Regions from separate parts of the Klebsiella grimontii genome, predicted to be linked through region 2. Evidence: predicted binding sites of a transcription regulator. Region 2 holds the regulator's gene; the other holds the start of a gene.
The links. Region 2 encodes sigma-54, which starts transcription at its own class of promoters, with help from an activator protein. Its sites were predicted from a motif close to GTTGGCACANNTTTCGCTNT; they were not measured.

Region 1 (12,042 bases), 660 kb from region 2:
CGCCAGCGGTAGTTGAGTACCGACAGCACCCAGCAGGCCACGAACAGCCCGACCACCACAAAACCGGCGTCGCCGAGATGGTCATTCAATGCGCCGATCCAGCGCCAGACGCCGCCGCTGAGGGAAAACTTATCCATCACCAGTCCCAGCGCTTCCAGGCCGCCGATAAACAGCGCCACCACCACCGAGGTGCCGGTAATGGTCATATTGTAATAGAGCTTACGCTGCGGCTTACTGAACGCCCAGCCGTAGGCGCCGACCATCAGCACGTTATCAAGCGTATCCACCAGCGCCATCCCGCTGGCGAACAGCGCCGGAAAAACCATAATCGACCAAATCGACATCCCGCTCGACGCGCTGGCCGCAGAAATCCCCAGCACGCCGATTTCCGTCGCCGTATCAAAGCCGAGGCCAAACAGAAAGCCCACCAGATACATCTGCCAGCTGCGGTTAATCAGGCGGAAGGTTTTCCCGAACACCCAGCTCATCATGCCGCCGCCGGTCATGACCTCATCGCTCACCTTTTCGCCCTGCTTCCACGCCCGAAAGCTGCGCCAGACGCTGCGCAAAATGACCAGATTGATAAACGCCATAGCCAGCAGGAACAGCGCCGACACGGCAGTGCCGATAACGCTGCCGGTCTCGTGAAACCAGCTCATCTGCTGGCCAAACGCGGTGGCGGTCGCGGCAATCGCCGCCGACGCCAGCACCACAATCGACGAATGTCCCAGCGAGAACCACGCGCCAACGGCAAAAGGCCGCTTCCCCTGCTGCATCATTTTGCGGGTCACGTTGTCGATCGCCGCGATATGGTCGGCGTCCACCGCGTGGCGCAGACCGTAACCCCAGGCCAGCAGGCTGGCGGCCATCAGCGCGCCGCTGCCGCCGAACGCCGCAAACGCCCAGCCCCAGGCCAGCAAATTGGCGGCAATCAATGCCAGCACCAGCGCCGCTGCGCGCGGCTGCTGACGCAAAATCGTCACTATCATGTCGGTGTCCTTTAAGCCTGCAGGCGGGCCGCAGCGATAACCGCCTGGCCGAGGGCAATCGCGCCATCGCCTGCGGGCAGCTGCTGCGGAAAGAGCAGAGTAAAATCGGCCAGATAAAAGGTCAATCGCGCCGTCAGCAGGCGGTTGTGCAGTACCCCACCGCCGAAGGCGAGCGTGTGAATATTGCGCGCGTTCGCGTAATCGCGCATCATCGCCGCCAGCCCGCGGGCCAGCGCATCATGAAAGGCCCAGGCTTTTTGCGCCGGACTCGCCTGCCAGCTCAGCCACCGCTGCCAGAACGTCGCCAGATCCAGTTTTCCATCGCGCCACGGCAGCGTCGCCGGATGATCAACCCCTTCGCAGGTCGCCGCCAGCGCTTCCAGACGGCACGCCGCTTCCCCCTCATAGCTCAGGGTGAGCGGGGCGCAGCCCAGCGCGCAGGCGACGGCATCAAACAGCCGTCCGCACGACGACGCTTTGGGCGCATTTATGCCGCGCTCAATCGCTCGCGCCAGCAGCGGCCAGTTTTGCTGACGCAGTGCGGCGGTTGCAGGATAATCTTGCCAGTCAGGGACAAATGCCAGGCAGTGGGCGAGCAGATTGCGCCACGGCTGACGCGCCGCGAGGTCGCCGCCGGGCAGCGCCACCGCCGGCAGCCCGCCAAGACGCTCGCACTCGCGATAGTTGACCCGCAGGCATTCGCCGCCCCACAGCTCGCCGTTCTCCCCCATCCCGATACCGTCGAGGGTCAGGGCAATCACGTCGCCGCCGTCCAGCGGCCAGCGATGCTCGGCCAGGCAGGCGGCAGCGTGGGCATGATGATGCAACACGCGCTCCACCGGTAGCGCCAGCGACGCCGCCCACCGCGAAGCGCGGTAGCCGGGATGGGCGTCAGCCACCACCCGCTGCGGGGTAAAAGCGTAAATCTCCTGCATCAGACGCAGCGCCTGTCGCCACTGCTCTTCGACGCCCTCGTCGTCGAGATCGCCAAAATGCTGGCTGAGCACCGCTTCATCGCCGCGCAGCAGGCAGAAGGTATTTTTCATCTCCGCGCCGAGGGCCAGCAGCGGCGGCGCGTCGCAAAAGCCCGGCGGCAGCGCCAGCGCGTCCGGCACGTAGCCGCGGGCGCGGCGCAGCATCTCGCCGCTTTGCCGCACCACCGAATCATCCATCCGCTGCACAATCTCGCGGTTATGCAGCAGAAAACCGTCGGCAATCGCGGCTAAATCCGCCAGCGCGTCTTCATTAGTCAGCGCTGGCGGGCGGCCGCTAAGATTGCCGGAGGTCATCACCAAGGGGCGCGCCAGCGCCTGCGAAAGTAAATGCTGCAATGGATTAGACGGCAGCATCCCCCCTACTTCCGCAAGCCCCGGCGCAATTTCATCGCACAGGCCGTCAATCTGCGTTTTATCCAGCAGCACGATCGGCGCGGCGGGAGAGGTCAGCAGCGTCACCGCTGGTCCGCTGAGCCCTGCCGTCGTCGCCAGCATCACCGCCAGCGGTTTCGCCGGGCGATGCTTACGCGCCCGCAGCGTCGCCACGGCAGCGCGATTTCCGGCATCGCACACTAGATGAAAACCGCCCAGCCCCTTCACCGCCACGATATCACCCGCCCGCAGGCGAGCAATCGCCGCGTCTAAAGCGGCCTCACCAAATAAATGCCCCTTCGGGCCGCGCCACTCCAGCCGCGGGCCGCACTCGGCGCAGGCCACCGGCTGCGCGTGAAAGCGGCGATCGGCGGGATGGCGATACTCCGCCGCGCAGGCGGGGCAAAGAGGAAACGGCGACATAGCGGTCAGCGGGCGGTCGTAGGGCATGGCGCGAATAATGGTAAAGCGCGGCCCGCAGTGGGTGCAGTTGATAAACGGATAGCGGTAGCGGCGATCCTGCGGGTTGTTCATCTCCGCCAGGCATGCCGGGCAGGTGGCGGCATCGGGCACGATCTGCGTGCGCATGCTCCCGGCCCCGCTCTGGCGGATGGTGAAATCCAGCGGCGCGACGGCCCAGACAAACGGCTGAGTTTCGGTGCTATCGATACGCGCCAGCGGCGGGCAGCGGCGGGTTAACGCGCTGAGAAAGGCCGCATCATCGCCGACAAGGCGCACCAGCACGCCGTCGCCGTCGTTGCACACGTCGCCGCGCACTCCCAGCTGCTGCGCCAACTGCCAGACGAAGGGGCGGAATCCCACCCCCTGCACTTTACCGCGAATGCGGATCTGCACCCCGTTCATTGCGCGGCCGGATTACCAGGCCAGCGCGGTGCGGCGGCGTTTTTCGATATTCATCTGTTCGAGCCTGTTGCGGTCGACGCAAATCAGCGCGTGGGTCGGACAGGCGTCCATACAGGCTGGGCCTTCCTCACGGTGATAGCACAGGTCGCATTTGTTGGCTTCGGCTTTTTCCGCTATCACGTTCAGCCCCGCGCCGCTGTGGCGAATAACCGGGCGCACCACCACTTCCATGGCGCCGTACGGGCAGGCCACCACGCAGGTTTTGCAGCCGATGCAGCGCTCCTGCATCACGTGGACGAAGCCCTGGTCGCGGCTGATGGCGCCGTTCGGGCAGACGTTGGCGCACGGGGCGTCCTCACACTGACGACAGGCGGTGGCCGTCGACACGTTGACGCCTTTGATCACGTGAATACGCGGTAAAAAGGTTTTTGGCGTCAGCGCGGCGCAGTCCTGATTTTCCTGATGAGAGACCACGCAGGCCACTTCACAGGTGCGGCAGCCGATGCATTTGCTCGCGTCGGCGATAATGAAACGGTTCATCCATTTCTCCAGCTGTAAGAAGGTTACGCGCCGGAGTATGCATAATACGTTCCAACTTTTATCTTACTGATATTAAAGAGGATAATTACGGGGGAGACTGTCATCGTCAGTTGTGACGATGACAGCTGTCGACGTCAGGCGTGCGGGCCGGGGACCATCGAGTCGCGTTCGATCAGCTCGCCGGGGAAGGTTTGCTGAAATTTAAGATCGCCGCCGTCGAGCATAAAGATCAGCCGGTTGATGCTCTCTTTGATCATCTCCGTCACCGGCACTTTGACGCTGGAGAGGGCCGGCACCATATACGGCGCCAGCACGATATCGTCAAAACCCACCACCGAGACCTGCTCCGGCACCTTAACGCCGAGCTGATGCAGCTGTTTCATCGCGCCAACCGCCATATCGTCGTTGCTCGCCACCAGCGCGCTGTAGCCGACGCGGCGCTGGCGCAGCGTTTCGACCCCCGCCGCGCCGGTTTCCGGCGTCCAGCGCCCTTCGACGATCAGATCGTTATTCACCGCAATGCTGTGGCGGGCCAGCGCGTCTTTATAGCCCGAGAGCCGCTCAACGCCGGTTGGCGAATCCAGCGAACCGGTAATAAACGCGATATCGCGATGGCCGAGCGCGATAAGCTTTTCCACCGCCATCGTCGCCGAGGCCTTTTGATCGGACCAGACGCAGTGGCTGGCGTTGCGGCGCAGGCGGCGGTTGAGCACCATGATCGGCCGCTCATGATTTTCGATAATCTCGTCCATCTCATCAACGCTGAGAAAGCGCGGATAGATAATAATCGCATCGCAGCGCAGATCGAGCAGATACTGAATCGCCTCGCGCTCCTCCTCCGCGCTGTGCTTGCCGTCGGCGAGGATCAGCTGCCGCCCTTTGTCTTCTGTCATCCGCGCCACGTGGTAAAGCAGTTCGCTGAAATAGACGCCGTGATAAAGGGTGTTGGTCACCACCAGCCCGAGGGTCTGCGTCTTTTTCGTCGCCAGGTTGCGCGCCAGCAGATTCGGCCGGTAGCCGCTTTCGGCCACCGCCTGGAAGACGCGATCTTTGGTCTCCTGGCTGACATAGCCGTTCCCCGACAGCACCCGCGAAACGGTGGCCTTCGACACCCCCGCGCGCTTCGCGACCTCCAGCATTGTTGCCATGTGGTTATTCCTGTTGCCAATGTTGCCCGCAGTGTACTGCACGCGCGGCGCTTTTTCAGCATTTGCGCGTATCCCGCGCTGACGCACACTCCGCGATCAAAATCACAAAATCGAGATCTTATTTTTTTATTTCTTGTATGCATTCATGAAACTAATCATGATTTTGTGGAACCGGTTTCCTATATATGCATCATGCCGCTCCGCTTTCCGGCGCGGTGACAAGCCAGTACCCCATTGATAAACAGGATAAAATCCGATGTCTAAAAATTATGCAGCTCTGGCGCAGCAGGTTGTGGCGGCAATTGGCGGCGCAGATAACGTGGCCGCCGTCACCCACTGCATGACCCGCCTGCGTTTTGTGGTCAAAGACAACGAGCGGGTCGACAGCGCCACCCTCAAAGGGCTGAAAGGCGTACTCGGCGTCGTGCGTAGCGATAACCAGTGTCAGGTCATCATCGGCAATACCGTCTCCCAGGCCTACCGCGAGGTGGTCGCCCTGCTGCCGGGGGATCTGCGCCCTGTCGAACCGCAGGGGAAACCGCCGATCACCCTGAAGCGCATCGGCGCCGGGATCCTCGACGCGCTGATCGGCACCATGTCGCCGCTGATCCCGGCGATTATCGGCGGATCGATGGTCAAGCTGCTGGCGATGATCTTAGAGATGACCGGCGCGCTGCCGAAAGGCGCGCCAACGCTGACCATCCTGACGGTTATCGGCGACGGCGCGTTCTTCTTCCTGCCGCTGATGGTCGCGGCCTCCGCGGCGGTGAAATTTAAAACCAATATGTCGCTGGCGATTGCGATTGCCGGGGTGCTGGTGCACCCGAGCTTTATCGAGCTGATGGCCAAAGCCGCCCAGGGCGAGCACGTGGAGTTCGCCTTTATTCCGGTGACGGCGGTGAAATATACCTATACCGTGATCCCGGCGCTGGTGATGACCTGGTGCCTCTCTTATATCGAACGCTGGGTCGACCGCATCACCCCGGCGGTGACGAAAAACTTCCTTAAACCGATGCTGATCGTGCTGATTGCCGCCCCGCTGTCGATTCTGCTGATTGGCCCGCTCGGTATCTGGATCGGTAGCGCCATTTCCGCGCTGGTCTATACGATCCACAGCTACCTCGGCTGGCTGTCGGTGGCGATTATGGGCGCCCTGTGGCCGCTGCTGGTGATGACCGGGATGCACCGCGTCTTCACGCCGACTATCATTCAGACCATCGCCGAAACCGGCAAAGAGGGCATGGTGATGCCGTCGGAAATCGGCGCCAACCTGTCGCTGGGCGGCTCATCGCTGGCGGTGGCATGGAAAACCAAAAACCCTGAGCTGCGCCAGACGGCGCTGGCGGCCGCGGCTTCCGCGATTCTGGCGGGGATTTCCGAACCGGCGCTGTACGGCGTGGCGGTGCGGCTGAAGCGACCGCTTATCGCCAGCCTGATCAGCGGCTTTATCTGCGGCGCGGTGGCCGGGATTGCCGGGCTCGCCAGCCACTCGATGGCGGCGCCGGGCCTGTTTACCAGCGTCCAGTTTTTCGACCCGGCCAATCCGATGACCATCGTCTGGGTCTTTGGCGTCATGGCGCTGGCGGTCGTGCTGTCGTTTGTTCTGACGCTGATGCTCGGCTTTGAAGATATACCGGTTGAAGAAGCCGCCGCCGACGCCAGACAGCGTCAGGCCGGCGCCCAGGCTTCTCACGCCTGAACACCATTTTATTAACGAGGTAACGCATGGCGACTTTTCCACAGGGATTTTTATGGGGCGGCGCACTGGCCGCCAACCAGTCCGAAGGGGCCTGGCTGGAGGGCGGCAAAGGGCCGACCACCGTCGATATGATTCCCCACGGCGCGCACCGCCTGGCGGTCAAGCTGGGGCAAGAGAAACGCTTCGCGCCGCGCGACGATGAGTTCTACCCGAGCCACGAGGCGATCGATTTTTATCATCGTTATAAAGAAGATATCGCCCTGATGGCCGAGATGGGCTTTAGCGTTTTCCGCACCTCTATCGCCTGGAGCCGCCTGTTTCCAAAAGGTGATGAACAAGAGCCGAACCCGGAAGGGATCGCCTTCTACCGCTCGCTGTTCGAGGAGTGTAAAAAGCATAATATCGAGCCGCTGGTGACGCTGTGCCATTTCGACGTGCCGATGCACCTGGTCACCGAGTACGGCTCCTGGCGCAATCGTAAAATGGTGGAATTTTTCACCCGCTACGCCCGTACCTGTTTTGAAGCCTTTGATGGGTTAGTGAAATACTGGCTTACCTTCAATGAAATCAACATCATGCTGCATAGCCCATTCTCCGGCGCCGGTCTGGTGTTTGAAGAGGGGGAAAATCAGGAGCAGGTGAAATACCAGGCCGCCCATCATGAACTGGTCGCCAGCGCCTTAGCGACCAAAATCGCCCACGAGGTGAATCCGCAAAATCAGGTCGGCTGTATGCTGGCGGGCGGCAATTTCTACCCTTACTCCTGTAAGCCGGAAGACGTGTGGATGGCGCTGGAGAAAGATCGCGAGAACCTGTTCTTTATCGATGTCCAGGCGCGCGGCGCGTACCCGGTGTGGGCGGCGCGGGTATTCCGCGAGAAAGGCGTGACCATCGCCAAAGAAGCGGGCGATGATGAAATCCTGCGCCATACCGTCGATTTCGTCTCCTTCAGCTACTACGCTTCGCGCTGCGCGTCGGCGGAGATGAACGCCGGCAACACCAGCGCCGCCAATATCGTTAAGTCGCTGAAAAACCCGTACATCAAAGCCAGCGAATGGGGCTGGGGCATCGACCCGCTCGGCCTGCGTATCACCATGAATATGATGTATGACCGCTACCAGAAACCGCTGTTCCTCGTGGAGAACGGTCTCGGCGCGCGCGATGAGATTGACGCTAACGGCGAGATCAACGACGACTACCGTATCAGCTATCTGCGCGAGCATATTCAGGCGATGGGCGACGCCATCGAAGATGGCATCCCGGTGATGGGCTATACCAGCTGGGGCTGTATCGATCTGGTGTCCGCCTCCACCGGCGAGATGAGCAAGCGCTACGGCTTTGTCTACGTTGACCGCGACGATGCCGGTCACGGCACGCTGGCGCGCAGGCGCAAGAAGTCGTTCTGGTGGTATAAGAAGGTGATTGCCAGCAACGGGGAAGATTTGGCGTAGAAATTTTCCCGGCTCGCGCTGCGCTTAGCCGGGCTACAGGTTCATCAACGTCCGCGGACCGGTAGCCCGGACAGATGCGCAGCATCGCCTCCGGGAATGATAAACGCTACGGGTGACAAAAGTAGCCGTAGCCCGGGTAAGGCGTTTACGCCGCGACCCGGGAAAAAAGTACACTTGCTCCCTCCTGGCCGAACTCCCGGCTCGCGCTGCGCTTAGCCGGGGAACGCCGGCTCCTCTGCCGCTTCCAGCGCCGCGAAACCGCCCTGCCCCTGCCAGCCATCAAGCCGCGCGTACACCGTCGCGACCGCGTCCTTGATCGGCTGGGTCATCGGATAATAAAAGCCGACGATATCCGGCTGAATGCCTAAGAAAATCACCTCGCCGACATCCTCTTTTAGCTGATCGATCAGATAGTTGAGCGGCATATTGTGGGTGGTCATCATAAACATCTCGGCGATATCGTCCGGGTCGACGATACGGATCTCGCCGGGGTTCAGGCCCATATCGGTAGCATCGACGATCAGCAGGCGCTCGGGGCGCAGCTCGCGAATGGCGACGATGTCGTTTTCCGGCGCGCTGCCGCCGTCAATCACCACCCACTCGCCGACGGGATTAGCCGCGCACATCTCCGCCAGCAGCGGGCCGGCGCCGTCGTCGCCCATCATACTGTTGCCGACACAGAGTAAAACGTCAGTCACGGAGTCTCCTCACCATCAGATAGATGGCGCTTTCCTGGTGAATATCATGCAGCATGCTGAGCAGGGTTTTGCTCCATGCCTGCTGCTCGGGGGTCTGCCGGGCCTGCGCTTTATCAAACGCGTTGGCCAGCATCGCCACATGATTGCTATCGATGACGATCTCGCCGTACTTCGGCACGCCTTCCATTTTGCGCCGCGCGACGCTGCCCTCTTCGAGGGTCGCAATCCACGCCAGATACGCCTGCCACGGGCAGCTCAGCGCCGCCTCCAGGCAGTCGATCACGCCGAGGTGGTGGCCAATCGCCAGGCTGTAATAGACCACCTGCTGCGCCTGGTCGGGCGTGGCGTCGTTCTCATCAATAAATTTACGGCTCAGTTGACTGAACACCACCGTCTCGCTCATCGGATACGCGCTCCCTCGACCACCTGGTTCAGATGGGTGACGATCTCGGTCAGACGCGGATCTTTTTCCGCCTCCAGCCAGCGCACCACCTGGCTATCGCCCTGCGCCAGCAGGCGCATATAGTCGTCGGCAATCTGGCGACCATAGCGATAGCCCGCCAGGCGACGCGCTTCGCGGTCAATGCGCACCCGCAGCGGCTGTACCATATCCGGGTGCAGAAGCTCGGTCGGCCGTGCATCCTGTTCCCCCGGCAGACGGGCGTGGATTTTCTGCTCCAGCAGGCCCAGCGCCATCGCGAAGCCATACAGCGTCGCGGCAGGCGTCGGCGGGCAGCCGGGAATATAGACGTCTACCGGCACGATTTTATCGGTCCCGCCCCACACGCAGTAGAGGTCGTGGAAGATGCCGCCGCTGTTGCCGCAGGCGCCGTAGGAGATACAGATTTTCGGGTCCGGCGCGGACTGCCACGCGCGTAGCGCGGGAGAACGCATCGCCCGGGTCACCGCCCCGGTAAACAGCAGAATATCGGCGTGACGCGGCGACGGCACCACTTTGATACCAAAACGCTCGGCGTCGAACAGCGGCGACAGGGTAGCGAAAATCTCGATTTCGCAGCCGTTGCAGCCGCCGCAGTCCACCCGATAGACGTAGGCGGAACGCTTAATTTTTTTCAGCAGCGAGGCCTTCATGCTGGCGATGGATTCATCCACCGTCATCGGCAGCGGAATGCCGTTTTCATCGCGCGGGCCTAATAAATTGCTCATCAGCTGGCCTCTCTCATATGGCGAGTCAGTTCAATACGGTCGGACGGCACCAGGCACTTCTGGCGTTTACACTCCGGGCAGGTCTCAAAGCTTTCGCGATGCAGCTCGGCGCGGCTGTCGCCGTTGTGTTTGAGCAGCGCGATGGCGTAGTCGATCTCTTTCTGTACGGCGAACGGCCGTTCGCATACCCGACAGTGGCAGATGGCAAAACGCGACTGCTGGAGGAAATCCTCTTTTTTCCACACCGCCAGCTCGTACTCCTGAGAGAGCCTAATCGCCGCCGTCGGGCAGACCTCTTCGCAGCGCCCGCAAAAGATGCAGCGCCCGAGGTTGAACTGCCACCCCAGTTGGTTGGCGGCCAGATCGGTCTCCACCGTCAGGGCGTTCGACGGGCAGGCGTTAACGCAGGCGGCGCAGCCGATGCACTGCTGCGGATTATGCTCCGGTTTGCCGCGGAAGTTTTTATCCACCGGCATCGGCTCCAGCGGGTATGAGTGCGTCGCGGTGCCGGTTTTGATGACTTTTTTAATAAAGGTAAACATGGCGATTCCTTATTTCAGCGGCGAGTTCTTACGCTCGATGCTGTAGCGCTCCAGCTCTTTGTACGGCACCACTTTGCTTTTCTTCTTGCGCACGTCGACCACGGTCATGCGGTCGGTACAGGAGTAGCACGGGTCGAGGCTGCCGATAATCAGCGGCGCGTCGGAAACGGTATTGCCGCGCAGCATATAGCGCAGGGTCGGCCAGTTGGCGTAGGTCGCCGCCCGGCAGCGCCAGCGGTACAGCTTCTGGTTGTCGCCGGTCATGCTCCAGTGGATATCATCCCCGCGCGGCGCTTCCGAGAAGCCGAGCGCGAAGCGGTGCGGAATATAGGTGAAGCCCTCCACCATCAGCGGGCCGCCCGGCAGGTTATCAAGGCCGAAGTCGATCATATTCAGCGCGGTATAGACTTCGTTGATACGCACCTTGAGGCGCGAAATCACGTCGCAGCCCTGCTCGCTGTGGACGGTCATCGGCAGCAGGCCGTAGCCGACAAACGGGTGATCGGCGCGGGTATCGCGGGCGTGGCCGCTGGCGCGCACCATCGGGCCGACGTTGCTGAAGTCGCGGGCGATTTGCGGGTCGAGACGACCGATTCCGACCGTGCGCTGCTCCATATTCGGCGTGCTGAGCAGCATGTCCACCAGCTCCTGCACGTCGCGGCGCATCTGCTGCGCCAGCTGGCGGGTCTGGATCATGTCCTCTTTCAGCAGATCGCGACGAATGCCGCCAATCAGGTTCAGGCCGTAGGTTTTACGCGCCCCGGTGAGAATTTCCGCCATCTTCATCGAGGTTTCGCGCACGCGGAAGAACTGCATAAACCCGGAGTCGAAGCCGGTGAAGTGGCAGGCGAGGCCGAGGTTCAGCAGGTGCGAGTGCAGGCGCTCCACCTCCAGCAGAATGGCGCGGATCATCTGCGCGCGCTCCGGCACCACGATGCCCATCGCGTTTTCCACCGAGGTGGTATAGGCGGTGCTGTGGGCGAAGCCGCAGATGCCGCACACGCGGTCCGAGAGGAAGGTGACTTCGTTGTAGCCCATGCGGGTTTCCGCCAGCTTTTCCATCCCGCGGTGGACGTAGAACAGGCGATAGTCGGCGTCGATAATATTCTCGCCGTCAACGAACAGGCGGAAGTGGCCCGGTTCGTCGGAGGTGACGTGCAGCGGGCCAATCGGCACCACGTTGTTCTTTTTAGTCCCCAGCTCGTTGATAAACTCGTAGGTTTCGGCGTCGGTGGTCGGCGCCGGACGCTGGCGGTAGTCCATGCTGTCTTTACGCAGCGGATAGAGTTCATCCGGCCAGTCGTCCGGCAGCACCAGCCGGCGCTCGTCCGGCAGCCCCACCGGCACCAGGCCGTACATATCGCGCACTTCGCGCTCGCCCCACACGGCGGCAGGCACGCGCGGCGTCACCGACGGGTATTCCGGTTTGTTGGCGTCCACCTCCACGCGCACGGTGATCCAGCATTTCGTGCCCTGCTCCATCGACAAGACGTAATAGACGGCGTAATGACCGTTCAGCTTGCGTTCGTCATTGCCGAACAGCACCGACAGCCAGCCGCCCTGCTTGTAATACAGGA
Region 2 (12,042 bases):
CCAACGGCGTAATTTTTGGCTAAACGCCAGCCGCGCTCTTCCGCAACAATTCGGAAGAAACGATCGGGTTTTTGTAGCAGCAAGCCACAACCGTCGCCGGTTTTTCCATCGGCAAGAATCGCGCCGCGGTGCTGCATTCGGGCCAGTGCGTGTATAGCGGTTCGCACTACCTTGTGGCTAGGTTCGCCTTCTATGTGGGCGATCAGGCCGAAACCACAGTTATCCCTCTCAAGGGATTTATCGTACAACATATCAGTGAACCTCCCCAGGCTCTACGGGACACCCTCCGATACCGATTGCGCACGGGCACAGAAAGAGCATGGCGACGGGGTTTACACCTCGCATTCGCCCTCTTTAAATCCTTTTCGCGTCGGTACACAAGTTTGAGGACTTGCTGTTAAGAGGGAATCTCAATTACTGCATAAATATGATGAGCAGAGCGCTCATCCAGAAAGCTTCCAGCGGATTCCCAACTTATCGGGAATCCACACATACGTCAAATGGCAATCTTATTTATACAAAAATGTGCTATACAACATATAATATACTGATTTTTAATAAAATAATGGTCTTTTGAATGCCAGGGAAGCGCAGGGAACGGCGTGATCGAGTGTGATCTGTCTCACTATATCGACGGCACGCTATTATCGTTCTGTGCTGAAGTGTTCATTTATTGCAGTTTTTTAAACTGGTTTTTGTTTGATTAAAAGTTATTGGTACTGTTTTATGCCCTGGTAAAGATAATGGCAAATCAGAGGCTATATATAAGGAAAACTCATTACCATGATGGTGAATTAAATTGCAGTTATCTTGATTGTTTATGCAATGAGATAAGCGGCCGCGTTGACGATTGATCCAGGTCATCGCCGTCGGTAGCTAAAAATGGCAGGCTTGGCCCCTTTCTTAAGGCCGGTCTATCAGATTATGCAGTTACAAAAATTAGTCAATATGTTTGGTGGGGATCTTATGCGCCGCTACGGTGAAAAGGTTCATAAACTGACGCTGCACGGTGGATTTAGTTGCCCAAATCGCGATGGCACCCTTGGTCGCGGCGGCTGTACGTTCTGTAATGTCGCCTCTTTTGCCGATGAAGAACAGCAGCACAGCTCGATCGCTGAACAGCTGGCCCATCAGGCGCAGCGGGTTAACCGCGCAAAATGCTATCTGGCCTATTTCCAGGCTTATACCAGCACCTTTGCCGAGGTACAGGTACTGCGCTCCATGTATCAGCAGGCGGTCAGCCAGGCGAATATCGTCGGGCTCTGCGTGGGCACTCGCCCGGACTGCGTCCCCGGAGCGGTATTGGATCTGCTGTCTGAATATCGGCAGCGGGGTTATGAAGTCTGGCTCGAGTTGGGTTTACAAACCGCGCACGATAAAACGCTGCGCCGAATTAATCGCGGCCACGATTTTGCCTGCTACCAGCGTACAGCTCGTCTGGCGCGCGAGCGGGGCCTCAAAGTGTGCAGCCACCTTATCGTTGGCCTGCCGGGTGAAGGGCAGAGCGAATGCCTTGAAACGCTAAAACAGGTGGTAGAGACCGGCGTAGACGGCATTAAGCTGCATCCACTTCATATTGTGAAGGGCAGCATTATGGCCAGGGCGTGGCAGGCCGGAAGGTTGCAGGGTATTGATCTGGCGGACTATACGGTCACCGCAGGCGAGATGATCCGCCATACCCCGCCAGATGTGATTTATCACCGTATTTCCGCCAATGCCCGACGTCCGATGCTGCTGGCGCCGCTGTGGTGTGAGAACCGTTGGACCGGGATGGTTGAGCTGGATAAATATCTCAATGAATACGGCGTTCAGGGGTCAGCTATTGGTCGTTGCTGGAGATCTCCGGCCGCTACCGAATAACGTCATCGCCAGCCGCATTCCGGCTGACCGCTACCCCCAGGCAGGCGCGTAACTACAATCCTTCCCGCATTTTTCGCACAACTTACAGCGTCTTGCTCAGAATTGAGTATTATTGTGCGAAGTTGTCGCGAAGGAATCCCTTATGAAGCAAATCCGTATGCTGGCGCAGTATTATGTTGACCTGATGATGAAGCTGGGTCTGGTGCGCTTTTCCATGCTGCTGGCCTTTGCGCTGGTGGTGCTGGCGATCGTCGTGCAGATGGCCGTTACTATGGTGCTGCACGGCCAGGTGGAAAGTATTGATGTGATCCGCTCTATCTTCTTTGGTTTGCTGATTACGCCGTGGGCGGTCTATTTCCTGTCGGTGGTCGTTGAGCAGCTGGAAGAGTCCCGGCAGCGTCTTTCGCGGCTGGTGGAGAAACTGGAGGAGATGCGCGAGCGCGATCTCAAGCTGAATGTGCAGCTTAAGGACAATATCGCCCAACTTAATCAGGAAATCGGCGAACGTGAAAAAGCTGAAGCGGAACGTGAAACGACGCTTGAACAGCTGAAAATTGAGATGAAGGAGCGTGAAGAAACGCAAATTCAGCTTGAACAGCAATCGTCCTTTCTGCGCTCCTTCCTTGACGCTTCACCGGACCTGGTTTTCTATCGTAATGAAGATAAAGAGTTTTCAGGCTGTAACCGCGCCATGGAACTGCTGACCGGTAAAAGCGAAAAACAGCTTATTCATCTGAAGCCGCAGGATGTCTACAGCGAAGAGGTGGCGGAGAAGGTGCTGGAGACGGATGAGAAAGTCTTCCGCCATAACGTTTCGCTCACCTACGAGCAGTGGCTGGATTATCCGGACGGGCGCAAGGCCTGCTTTGAAATCCGCAAAGTGCCCTATTATGACCGCGTCGGTAAGCGGCGCGGCCTGATGGGGTTCGGTCGTGATATTACGGAGCGTAAGCGCTATCAGGACGCGCTGGAGCGGGCCAGCCGCGATAAGACCACCTTTATCTCAACGATCAGCCACGAGCTGCGTACGCCGCTTAACGGCATCGTCGGGCTGAGCCGAATCCTTCTCGATACCGACCTGACCGACGAACAGGAAAGATACCTGAAAACCATCCACGTCTCAGCGGTAACGCTGGGTAATATCTTCAATGATATTATTGAGATGGATAAGATGGAGCGGCGTAAAATTCAGTTGGATAACCAGCCGGTTGATTTCACCGGCTTCCTTGCCGACCTTGAAAACCTCTCCGGCCTGCAGGCGCAGCAGAAAGGGCTGCGCTTTGTGCTGGATCCTTCGCTTCCGTTGCCGCATAAAGTGATCACCGACGGAACGCGTTTACGCCAAATCTTGTGGAATCTAATCAGCAACGCCGTGAAGTTTACCCCGCAGGGTGGGAGCGTGAACGTGCGCGTGCGCTATGACGAAGGGGACATCCTGCACTTTGAAGTGGAAGATTCAGGCATTGGCATCCCTGAAGCGGAACAGGATAAAATTTTCGCCATGTATTACCAGGTGAAAGATAGCCAGGGCGGCAAGCCAGCGACAGGTACCGGCATCGGACTCGCTGTGTCGCGGCGTCTGGCGCGTAATATGGGCGGCGACATTAGCGTTGCCAGCCTGCCGGGTAAAGGGGCCACGTTCACGCTCACCGTACACGCGCCGGCCGTGGCTGAAGAGGTTGAAGACACGCTGGCGGAAGATGAAATGCCATTACCTGCGCTGAACGTGCTGCTGGTGGAAGATATTGAGCTCAACGTGATCGTGGCGCGTTCGGTACTGGAGAAGCTGGGCAACAGCGTGGATGTGGCGATGACCGGTAAGGCTGCGCTGGAGATGTTTGTACCCGGCGAGTACGATCTGGTTCTGCTCGATATTCAACTACCGGATATGACTGGGCTCGATATTTCTCGTCAGCTGAAACAGCGCTTTGCCGCCGATGAGCTTCCCCCGCTGGTTGCGCTTACCGCTAACGTCCTGAAGAACAAGACTGAGTATCTGGAAGCGGGAATGGATGATGTTCTGAGCAAGCCGTTATCGGTTCCGGCATTAACCGCTATTATCAAAAAATTCTGGGATGCGCCGGAAGAGGAGGAGAATGAGATGCCATCTGTAGATATCAGTAAATCAGCTTCCGTACTGGATATTCCGATGCTTGAGCAGTATATCGAACTGGTAGGGCCGAAGCTGATTAATGACGGTCTGGCCGTTTTCGAAAGAATGATGCCTGGCTACATGGCGGTTCTGGAATCAAATTTAACCGCTCGCGACCAGAAAGGTATCGTCGATGAGGGGCATAAGATAAAAGGCGCTGCGGGCTCTATCGGTTTGCGCCATATCCAGCAGCTAGGCCAGCAGATCCAAACCCCGGATTTACCGGCCTGGTCGGATAACGTTGGCGAATGGGTTGAAGAGATGAAATCCGAATGGCAAAACGATGTCGCGGTACTGAAGGCGTGGGTAGCGGCGGCAGATAAAAAATGACCCCGGATAAACCGGGGTGCGCGAATACTGCGCCAACACCAGGGAACGGGTCATTGCGCCAGAATCATTTGAGTGATTTTTTTACACGGCGCAACCTGAGGATTTGGCTTACTCGCTCATTAAGATAGCAAACCTTAAATATTTTGTTACGTGAAACAGTAAAATATGTGAAGCATAGCGAGTAAATCAAAATTTTTGACTGCTTTCATAAACTTGTACTAAGGGGCTGATGTGATGAAGAAAATTGGTGTAGTGCTGAGCGGTTGCGGCGTTTATGACGGAAGCGAAATTCATGAAGCCGTTATTACCCTGCTGGCTATTGCCCGCAGCGGCGCTCAGGCTATCTGCTATGCGCCTGATAAAGCGCAAACCGATGTTATCAATCACCTGACCGGCGAAGCGCAGGCGGAAAGCCGTAATGTGCTTGTGGAAGCGGCGCGTATCGCGCGCGGAGAGATTCAGCCTTTAGCAAACGCCCGGGTGGATGCGCTGGACGCGCTGATTGTGCCCGGCGGTTTTGGCGCGGCAAAGAACCTCAGCAATTTTGCTTCGCAGGGAAGTGAATGTGAAGTGGATAGCGATCTCAAGGCCCTGGCGCTGGCGATGCATCAGGCGGGTAAACCGTTGGGCTTTATCTGTATCGCTCCGGCGCTGTTGCCTAAAATATTCTCTATTCCGCTACGCGTCACTATTGGTACCGATCTTGATACCGCCGATGCGGTAGAGGAGATGGGGGCCGAACACGTGCCTTGCCCGGTCGATGACATTGTGGTTGATGAAGACAATAAAGTGGTGACGACTCCCGCGTATATGCTGGCGCAGAACATCGCCGAAGCGGCGAGCGGAATTGAAAAGCTGGTTGCTCGCGTATTGGTTCTGACGGCATGACATTTCGCTTTTCGCCGTTGCGCTTGATTAAACGTTTTTTGCTGAGGCTGCTGCTGGCTTGCGCGGTGCTATGGGGCGGCGGGGTTGTTCTGTTTAGCATCGTCCCCGTCCCGTTTTCAGCGGTGATGCTGGAGCGGCAGCTCGGCGCCTGGCTCTCAGGGAATTTTCATTACATCGCCCATTCCGATTGGGTGGGCATGGATGAAATTTCTCCGTGGATGGGGCTGGCGGTTATTGCCGCGGAAGACCAGAAATTCCCGGAGCACTGGGGGTTTGACGTCCCGGCGATTGAGAAGGCGCTGGCACACAATGAACGCAATGAGAACCGCATCCGCGGTGCGTCAACCCTGTCGCAGCAGACGGCAAAAAACCTGTTCCTGTGGGATGGTCGCAGCTGGCTAAGAAAAGGGCTGGAGGCGGGGCTGACCGTTGGCATTGAGACGGTCTGGAGCAAAAAGCGGATCCTCACCGTTTATCTGAATATTGCGGAGTTTGGTGAAGGGACGTTTGGCGTTGAAGCCGCATCGCAGCGCTATTTTCACAAACCGGCCAGCAGATTGACGGCTGCTGAAGCCGCGCTTTTAGCGGCGGTTTTGCCTAATCCCATTCGCTTTCGCGCTGATGCGCCGTCGGGTTATATTCGCAGCCGCCAGGCGTGGATCCTGCGCCAGATGAGGCAGTTAGGCGGGGAAGGGTTTATGCGGGCGAATCAGCTACATTGATGATTTCACGGCTCAGTACCCCGGAAGGCGCGCCGCGACCGGGGGAGTGAAATCTAATCCTCATCAAACCCGGCGTTGAACAGCGCGATAACCGCTGCCAGCGCCTCCACTTCTTGCGGGCCGTTGGCTTCAATCTCAATCTGCCGCCCTTTAGCTGAGTCAAGCATCAGCAGGGCAATCACGCTATTCGCTTCAGCTACAGTTCCTTCATCATTGCGCAGCAGCACTTCAGCATCGTAGTTCTGCATTAATTCAAACAGCTTCATCGCCGGGCGAGCGTGCATCCCCAGCTTATTGGTGATTTCAACGGTTTGCTTAACGGTCATGATTTGCGTTTTTCCAGCGTCCGATGACGGGACTGCACGTTCTTACCGCGCGAGCGGAAGTAGTCAGCCAGCTGTTCGGCGATGTAAACCGAACGGTGTTTACCACCGGTACAACCAATAGCTACCGTCAGATAGCTGCGGTTATTGGTCTCCAGCATAGGTAACCATAGCTCAAGATAGCTGCGGGTCTGGTAAATGAAATTGTGAACTTCCGTGTGCCGGTCGAGGAAGGCGGCCACGGGTTTATCCAGACCGGTCATCGGGCGCAGCTTCGGATCCCAGTGCGGGTTCGGCAGGAAGCGTACGTCGAAAACGTAATCAGCATCAATGGGAATACCGTGCTTAAAGCCAAAGGATTCAAACACCATCGTTAGCTCGCGTTCGCGCTTGCCTAACAAACGCGTGCGCAGCATTTCTGCCAGCTCATGTACCGACATTTCTGAGGTATCGACGATCAGGTCAGCGCGGGAACGCAGAGGTTCCAGCAGGTCGCTCTCTTCATCAATGGCGCTCTCCAGCGACAGGTTTTTGCTGGAGAGGGGATGCAAACGACGCGTGTCGCTGTAGCGGCGAATCAAGGTGTTACGATCGGCATCCAGGAACAGCAGCTGAGGTGAAAACTCTGCGGGCAGATTTTTCATCGCCTGCTCGAAGATTTCCGGCGACTCAGGCATGTTTCGCACGTCAATACTGACCGCGGCCGAGATGTTTCTGTCGGCGAGCGAGCGCGCCAGCTCGGGCAAGAGCACAACCGGCAGGTTATCCACGCAGTAAAAACCCATATCTTCCAGCGCTCGCAGGGCGACGGATTTCCCCGACCCTGAACGGCCGCTGACGATCATCAGTACCATGTACCGTTTCTCCTCAGTACGATAAAGAGTAAGGTGCGACCCCTGTTATGCCTCATCGCTGCTTCCTGCTTCAGTGATGATTTCATATAGCTCTTCATCACTTTGCGCAGCGCGCAGACGGCGGCAAATCGTTTTATCCGCCAGACGTTTCGCCACCAGCGAGAGCGTATGCAGATGCGTTTTTGTCTGATCTGCTGGAACGAGAAGGGCAAACAGAAGATCGACGGGTTGATTGTCGATAGCATCGAAGGCAATCGGGGTTTCCAACTGGACAAAAACGCCCACGGCCCGCAGCGTATCCTCTTCGAGTTTGCCATGGGGGATTGCAATGCCGTTGCCAATCCCGGTACTGCCCATTTTCTCACGGGTAAGGATCGCCTCGAACACTATCTGGGACGATAAGCCTAACTGCTTTGCCGCCAGCTCGCTGATGATTTCCAGCGCGCGTTTCTTGCTCTGGCAGTGAACCTGGCTACGGGTACATTCCTGGTTAAGGACATTGCTCAGTTGTAGAGCCGAATCGTTATTTATCATAATTTCACCTGAGCTCTCCTTGCCAACCGCCGGCAGGCGGTTGGCGTAGGCGATTGCCCGGACAATTAGTGTTGTTTCAGTTTATCTTTATGTTTTGTTAACTGTCTTGCCAGCTTATCGATAAGACCATCGATAGCAGCATACATATCCTGGCCTTCCGCACTGGCATGGATTTCGCCACCGTTGACATGCAGATTGGCGTCCGCAATTTGCGTCACCTTCTCCACTTTTAACACAATGTAGACCTGGTTGATCCTGTCGAAAAACTGCTCCAGTTTGCTGAACTTCGCGGTAACGAAATCGCGCATCGCGGGGGTTATCTCGACGTTGTGTCCTGTAATGTTGAGCTGCATAGTGTCTTCCTTATCGGTTGGGTCAAACCAGCTGCTTGCGCTGATTTGACGGCGGAATGGATAAAGACTCTCGGTACTTAGCAACGGTTCGCCGTGCCACCATAATACCCTGATCGGATAGCATGGTGGTGAGCTTACTATCACTCAATGGTTTCGCGGGGTTTTCCGCGGCGATTAATTTCTTCACCAGCGCGCGAATGGCCGTCGACGATGCTTCGCCGCCGCCTTCGGTGTTCACATGGCTGGAGAAGAAATACTTCAGCTCAAAAATACCGCGTGGACTGTGCAGGTATTTTTGCGTAGTAACGCGTGAAATAGTGGATTCATGCATTTCGACGGCCTGAGCGATATCCGCCAGCACCATCGGTTTCATAAACTCTTCACCTTGTTCAAAAAAAGCCTGCTGCTGTTCGACGATACAGCGGCTGACGCGCAGCAGGGTGTCGTTGCGGCTCTCCAGGCTCTTGATCAGCCAGCGCGCTTCCTGCAGGTTGCTACGGATAAACTGGCCGTCAGCGTCATTGCGCGTGCTGTTACCCATAGCGGCATACTGCTGATTGATCTTCAGGCGCGGAAGGCTATCTGAATTGAGCTCAACCACCCAACGATCGTTGACTTTACGCACCAGAACGTCAGGAATGACATATTCTGGCTCGCCAGTTTGGATCGACTGTCCCGGGCGCGGATCCAGCGATTGGATCAGATTTACCGCTTCCTTTAACACTTCTTCTTTGAGGCGGGTTACGCGCATCAGGCTGCGGAAGTCGTGGTTGGCCAGCAGATCGAGATGATCGCTGATGATCAGGCGGGCTTCTTCAATCCACGGCGTCTCTTTGGCAAACTGTGAAAGCTGAACCAGCAGGCAATCACGCAAATCTTTTGCCGCCACGCCGACGGGGTCGAAACGCTGAATGCGCTTGAGAACCGCTTCAACTTCTTCAAGTCCGATTTCATCGTCGCTAATACTTTCCACGATGTCTTCGACAGAAATCGTCAGGTAGCCGGTATCATCAACGGCATCGACGATAGAGGTCGCGATGGCGCGATCGGTATCGGTGAATGGCGTAAGTTCAACCTGCCACATCAGGTAATCCTGCAGGCTTTGCGTGGTCTCTCCCTGGTAGACGGGCAGTTCGTCATCCTGGTAATCGACGCCGTTGCCTGATGGCGTTCCGGCGGTGTAAATCTCATCCCAGCTGGCATCAAGCGGCAGCTCTTCGGGCATCTCTTTTTGCTCAAGGGCGTCGACGGTATCCAGAGATTCGCGATCCTCGGCCTCTTTGGTTTCTACCTCATCGTGAAGATCGGTTTGCTCCAGCAACGGGTTGCTGTCCAGCGCCTGCTGGAGTTCTTGCTGGAGTTCTAACGTGGACAGCTGCAGTAGACGAATCGCCTGCTGCAGTTGTGGCGTCATGGCAAGCTGTTGGCTTAGCCTTAATTGCAAACCTTGCTTCATATTCAGGGCCAATATCTCCGGCTAAAACGTCTGTAACCTCTACCCTATCAGAGTCTGAAGTCTTCCCCAAGATACACGCGCTTAACCTGCTCGTCTTCAAGGATTTGCTGCGGCGTACCGTGGGCTATCAGGTGGCCCTGGCTGACGATATAAGCACGCTCGCAAACGGCCAGCGTTTCCCTGACGTTATGGTCGGTTATCAGGACGCCAAGACCGCTGTCGCGCAGGTGTTCAATAATGCGTTTGATATCGATAACGGAGATGGGGTCAACGCCGGCAAAGGGTTCATCCAGCAGGATGAATTTCGGGTTAGCGGCCAACGCGCGGGCGATCTCGACGCGGCGCCGTTCACCACCGGAGAGCGCCTGGCCGAGACTATCGCGCAGGTGCTCAATGTGAAACTCCTCCATCAGCTCTTTCGCGCGATCTTCGCGCTGCTCGTTGCTGAGATCGTCGCGAATCTGCAATACCGCCATCAGGTTATCGTAAACGCTCAGCCGGCGGAAAATGGAGGCCTCCTGCGGCAAATAGCCGATTCCGCGACGCGCGCGCGCGTGCAGCGGCAGCAGGCTGATGTCTTCATCATCGATGATAATGTTGCCCGCGTCGCGCGGTACGATACCAACAACCATATAGAAGGTAGTGGTTTTACCGGCGCCGTTCGGACCGAGCAGGCCAACAATCTCGCCCGAATTCACGGTCAGACTGACATCTTCCACGACGCGGCGGCCTTTATAGGCTTTAGCAAGATTCTTTGCAGTTAATGTTGCCATAACGAATTACTTACCCTTCTTTGACTGATCGCTACCTTTATCCTGCAGCTGCGAAGGAACCAGAACCGTGGTCACGCGCCCGCCTTTATTGCTGAAAGCCTGCATTTTTTGTTCTTTCACCAGGTAAGTGATTTTGTCACCCTGGATATTGCTATCGATCTGTTCCAGATGCGCATTGCCGGTCAGGACGACAAAGTCGTTTTGCAGTTCATAATGCATTTTCGACGCGCGGCCTTTTACCGGTTTGCCGTTGTCCTGCATCTGGTAGAAGGTGGCCGGGTTACCGTAGCCATCGATAACCTCTTTGCCTTTTTCGCCGCCCGGACGGGTCACGACGACTTTGTCGGCGTTGATTTTGATCGTACCCTGAGTGACGACGACATTACCCGTAAAGGTAACGACGTTGCCCTGCATATCCAGCGACTGCTGATCGGATTCAATATGAATCGGCTGATCGGTATCACCCGTTTTGGCCTGTGCCGACAGGCTGGCGGCCAGTAAGGCGCTGGCGAGCGCAATCTTAAGGCTGAGTTTGTTTGTTCTGAATTTCATATGAGGTTCTAACCTTTTCAATCAGCTCGGCATTTTTGCTGCGCAGGTTCCCGCGCATTTTCAGGCCGCTGGAATTAAATGTTGTTCCGTACAACGTCACCATGTCATCGGAGGTAACATCCTGCGTCACCAGGTTTATCTGGGCGTTATCCGTCGTAATTTTGCGCAGTTGAGAATCCGCCGTCAGCGCATTAACCTCAACGTGCCCGTAAAGATACAGCATGCGGTCATTCGTCAACTTAGCTTTATCCGCTTTGATAGACCAGGTTGGTACTTTATTCGTATCGAAGGTGGTCATCACCGGTTTTGCGAACCACGAGAGCTGCTGTTCGGAAAAATACTCTACGTGTTCCGCGATTAGCCGGTAGTTAAGCGCCCCTTCGGGACTATAAACGACGGTATCGGTATGCTCGCTGGTATACGTCGGATCGTCAGGATTGATCGCTTGCTGGGTGGCATCGTCCGTACTCGCCAGGTTCAGGCCGATCAGGATCAGCGCGACCAGCGATAGTAAAATGATAACCCAACGTCTGGTTTTACTCATATAGATTGCCCTTTGGCCTCATCCAGCTTGCCCTGCGCCAATAGTAGCAAATCGCACACTTCGCGTACCGCTCCGCGACCGCCGTTGATACGAGTGACGTAATCCGCGCGCGGGAGCAGCAACGGATGCGCATCGGCTACCGCTATGCTTAAACCCACTTCAGCCATCACCGGCCAGTCGATCAGATCGTCGCCAATATAGGCCACTTCATCCGCGCTAACGGCCAGTTTATTGAGTAGCTCATGAAACGCCAGCAGCTTATCAGACTGCCCCTGGTAGAGATGGGTGATGCCGAGCGTCTGGCAGCGATCTTCCACCAGTTTAGCGTTTCGCCCGGTAATTATCGCTACTTCAATCTCTGAAGTCAGGGCGCAGCGGATACCGTAGCCGTCGCGCACGTTAAACGCTTTCAGCTCTTCGCCGTTGTTGCCCATATAGATAAGACCGTCGGACAGAACGCCGTCCACATCAAGTATCAGTAAACGGATCTTCGCCGCCCGGTCAATAAAGCCCTGACTTACCGGACCATAGCAGGTCGTTATCAGGGCATCAGCATTATTCATTATTTTTTCCTTACTTACACTACGCCCGCGCGCAGGAGATCGTGCATATGTATCACACCTACCAGACGGTCGCCATCGGCAACCAGTACGCAGGTGATATGACGGGACTGCATCAGGTTCAGCGCATCAACGGCCAGC

Region 1: a site for sigma-54 is predicted at 3,797-3,816, ahead of hydN (electron transport protein HydN). Genes of this name have one in related genera too.

The regions. Positions count from the first base shown of each region.
Region 1 covers NZ_CP169721.1:1,198,750-1,210,791, reverse strand. The annotation lists gene ACE3MN_RS05835 (HoxN/HupN/NixA family nickel/cobalt transporter) at 1-989, opposite strand, end outside; gene hypF (carbamoyltransferase HypF) at 1,001-3,220, opposite strand; gene hydN (electron transport protein HydN) at 3,233-3,760, opposite strand; gene ACE3MN_RS05820 (LacI family DNA-binding transcriptional regulator) at 3,895-4,908, opposite strand; gene ascF (PTS cellobiose/arbutin/salicin transporter subunit IIBC) at 5,165-6,607, shown strand; gene ACE3MN_RS05810 (6-phospho-beta-glucosidase) at 6,634-8,058, shown strand; gene hycI (hydrogenase maturation peptidase HycI) at 8,271-8,756, opposite strand; gene ACE3MN_RS05800 (formate hydrogenlyase maturation HycH family protein) at 8,749-9,159, opposite strand; gene ACE3MN_RS05795 (NADH-quinone oxidoreductase subunit B family protein) at 9,156-9,923, opposite strand; gene ACE3MN_RS05790 (formate hydrogenlyase complex iron-sulfur subunit) at 9,923-10,465, opposite strand; gene hycE (formate hydrogenlyase subunit HycE) at 10,475-12,042, opposite strand, start outside.
Region 2 covers NZ_CP169721.1:541,917-553,958, forward strand. The annotation lists gene gltB (glutamate synthase large subunit) at 1-251, opposite strand, end outside; gene ACE3MN_RS02575 (TIGR01212 family radical SAM protein) at 925-1,860, shown strand; gene arcB (aerobic respiration two-component sensor histidine kinase ArcB) at 2,003-4,342, shown strand; gene elbB (isoprenoid biosynthesis glyoxalase ElbB) at 4,577-5,230, shown strand; gene mtgA (monofunctional biosynthetic peptidoglycan transglycosylase) at 5,227-5,952, shown strand; gene npr (PTS phosphocarrier protein NPr) at 6,006-6,278, opposite strand; gene rapZ (RNase adapter RapZ) at 6,275-7,129, opposite strand; gene ptsN (PTS IIA-like nitrogen regulatory protein PtsN) at 7,175-7,663, opposite strand; gene hpf (ribosome hibernation promoting factor) at 7,729-8,016, opposite strand; gene rpoN (RNA polymerase factor sigma-54) at 8,039-9,472, opposite strand; gene lptB (LPS export ABC transporter ATP-binding protein) at 9,520-10,245, opposite strand; gene lptA (lipopolysaccharide ABC transporter substrate-binding protein LptA) at 10,252-10,797, opposite strand; gene lptC (LPS export ABC transporter periplasmic protein LptC) at 10,766-11,341, opposite strand; gene kdsC (3-deoxy-manno-octulosonate-8-phosphatase KdsC) at 11,338-11,904, opposite strand; gene kdsD (arabinose-5-phosphate isomerase KdsD) at 11,919-12,042, opposite strand, start outside.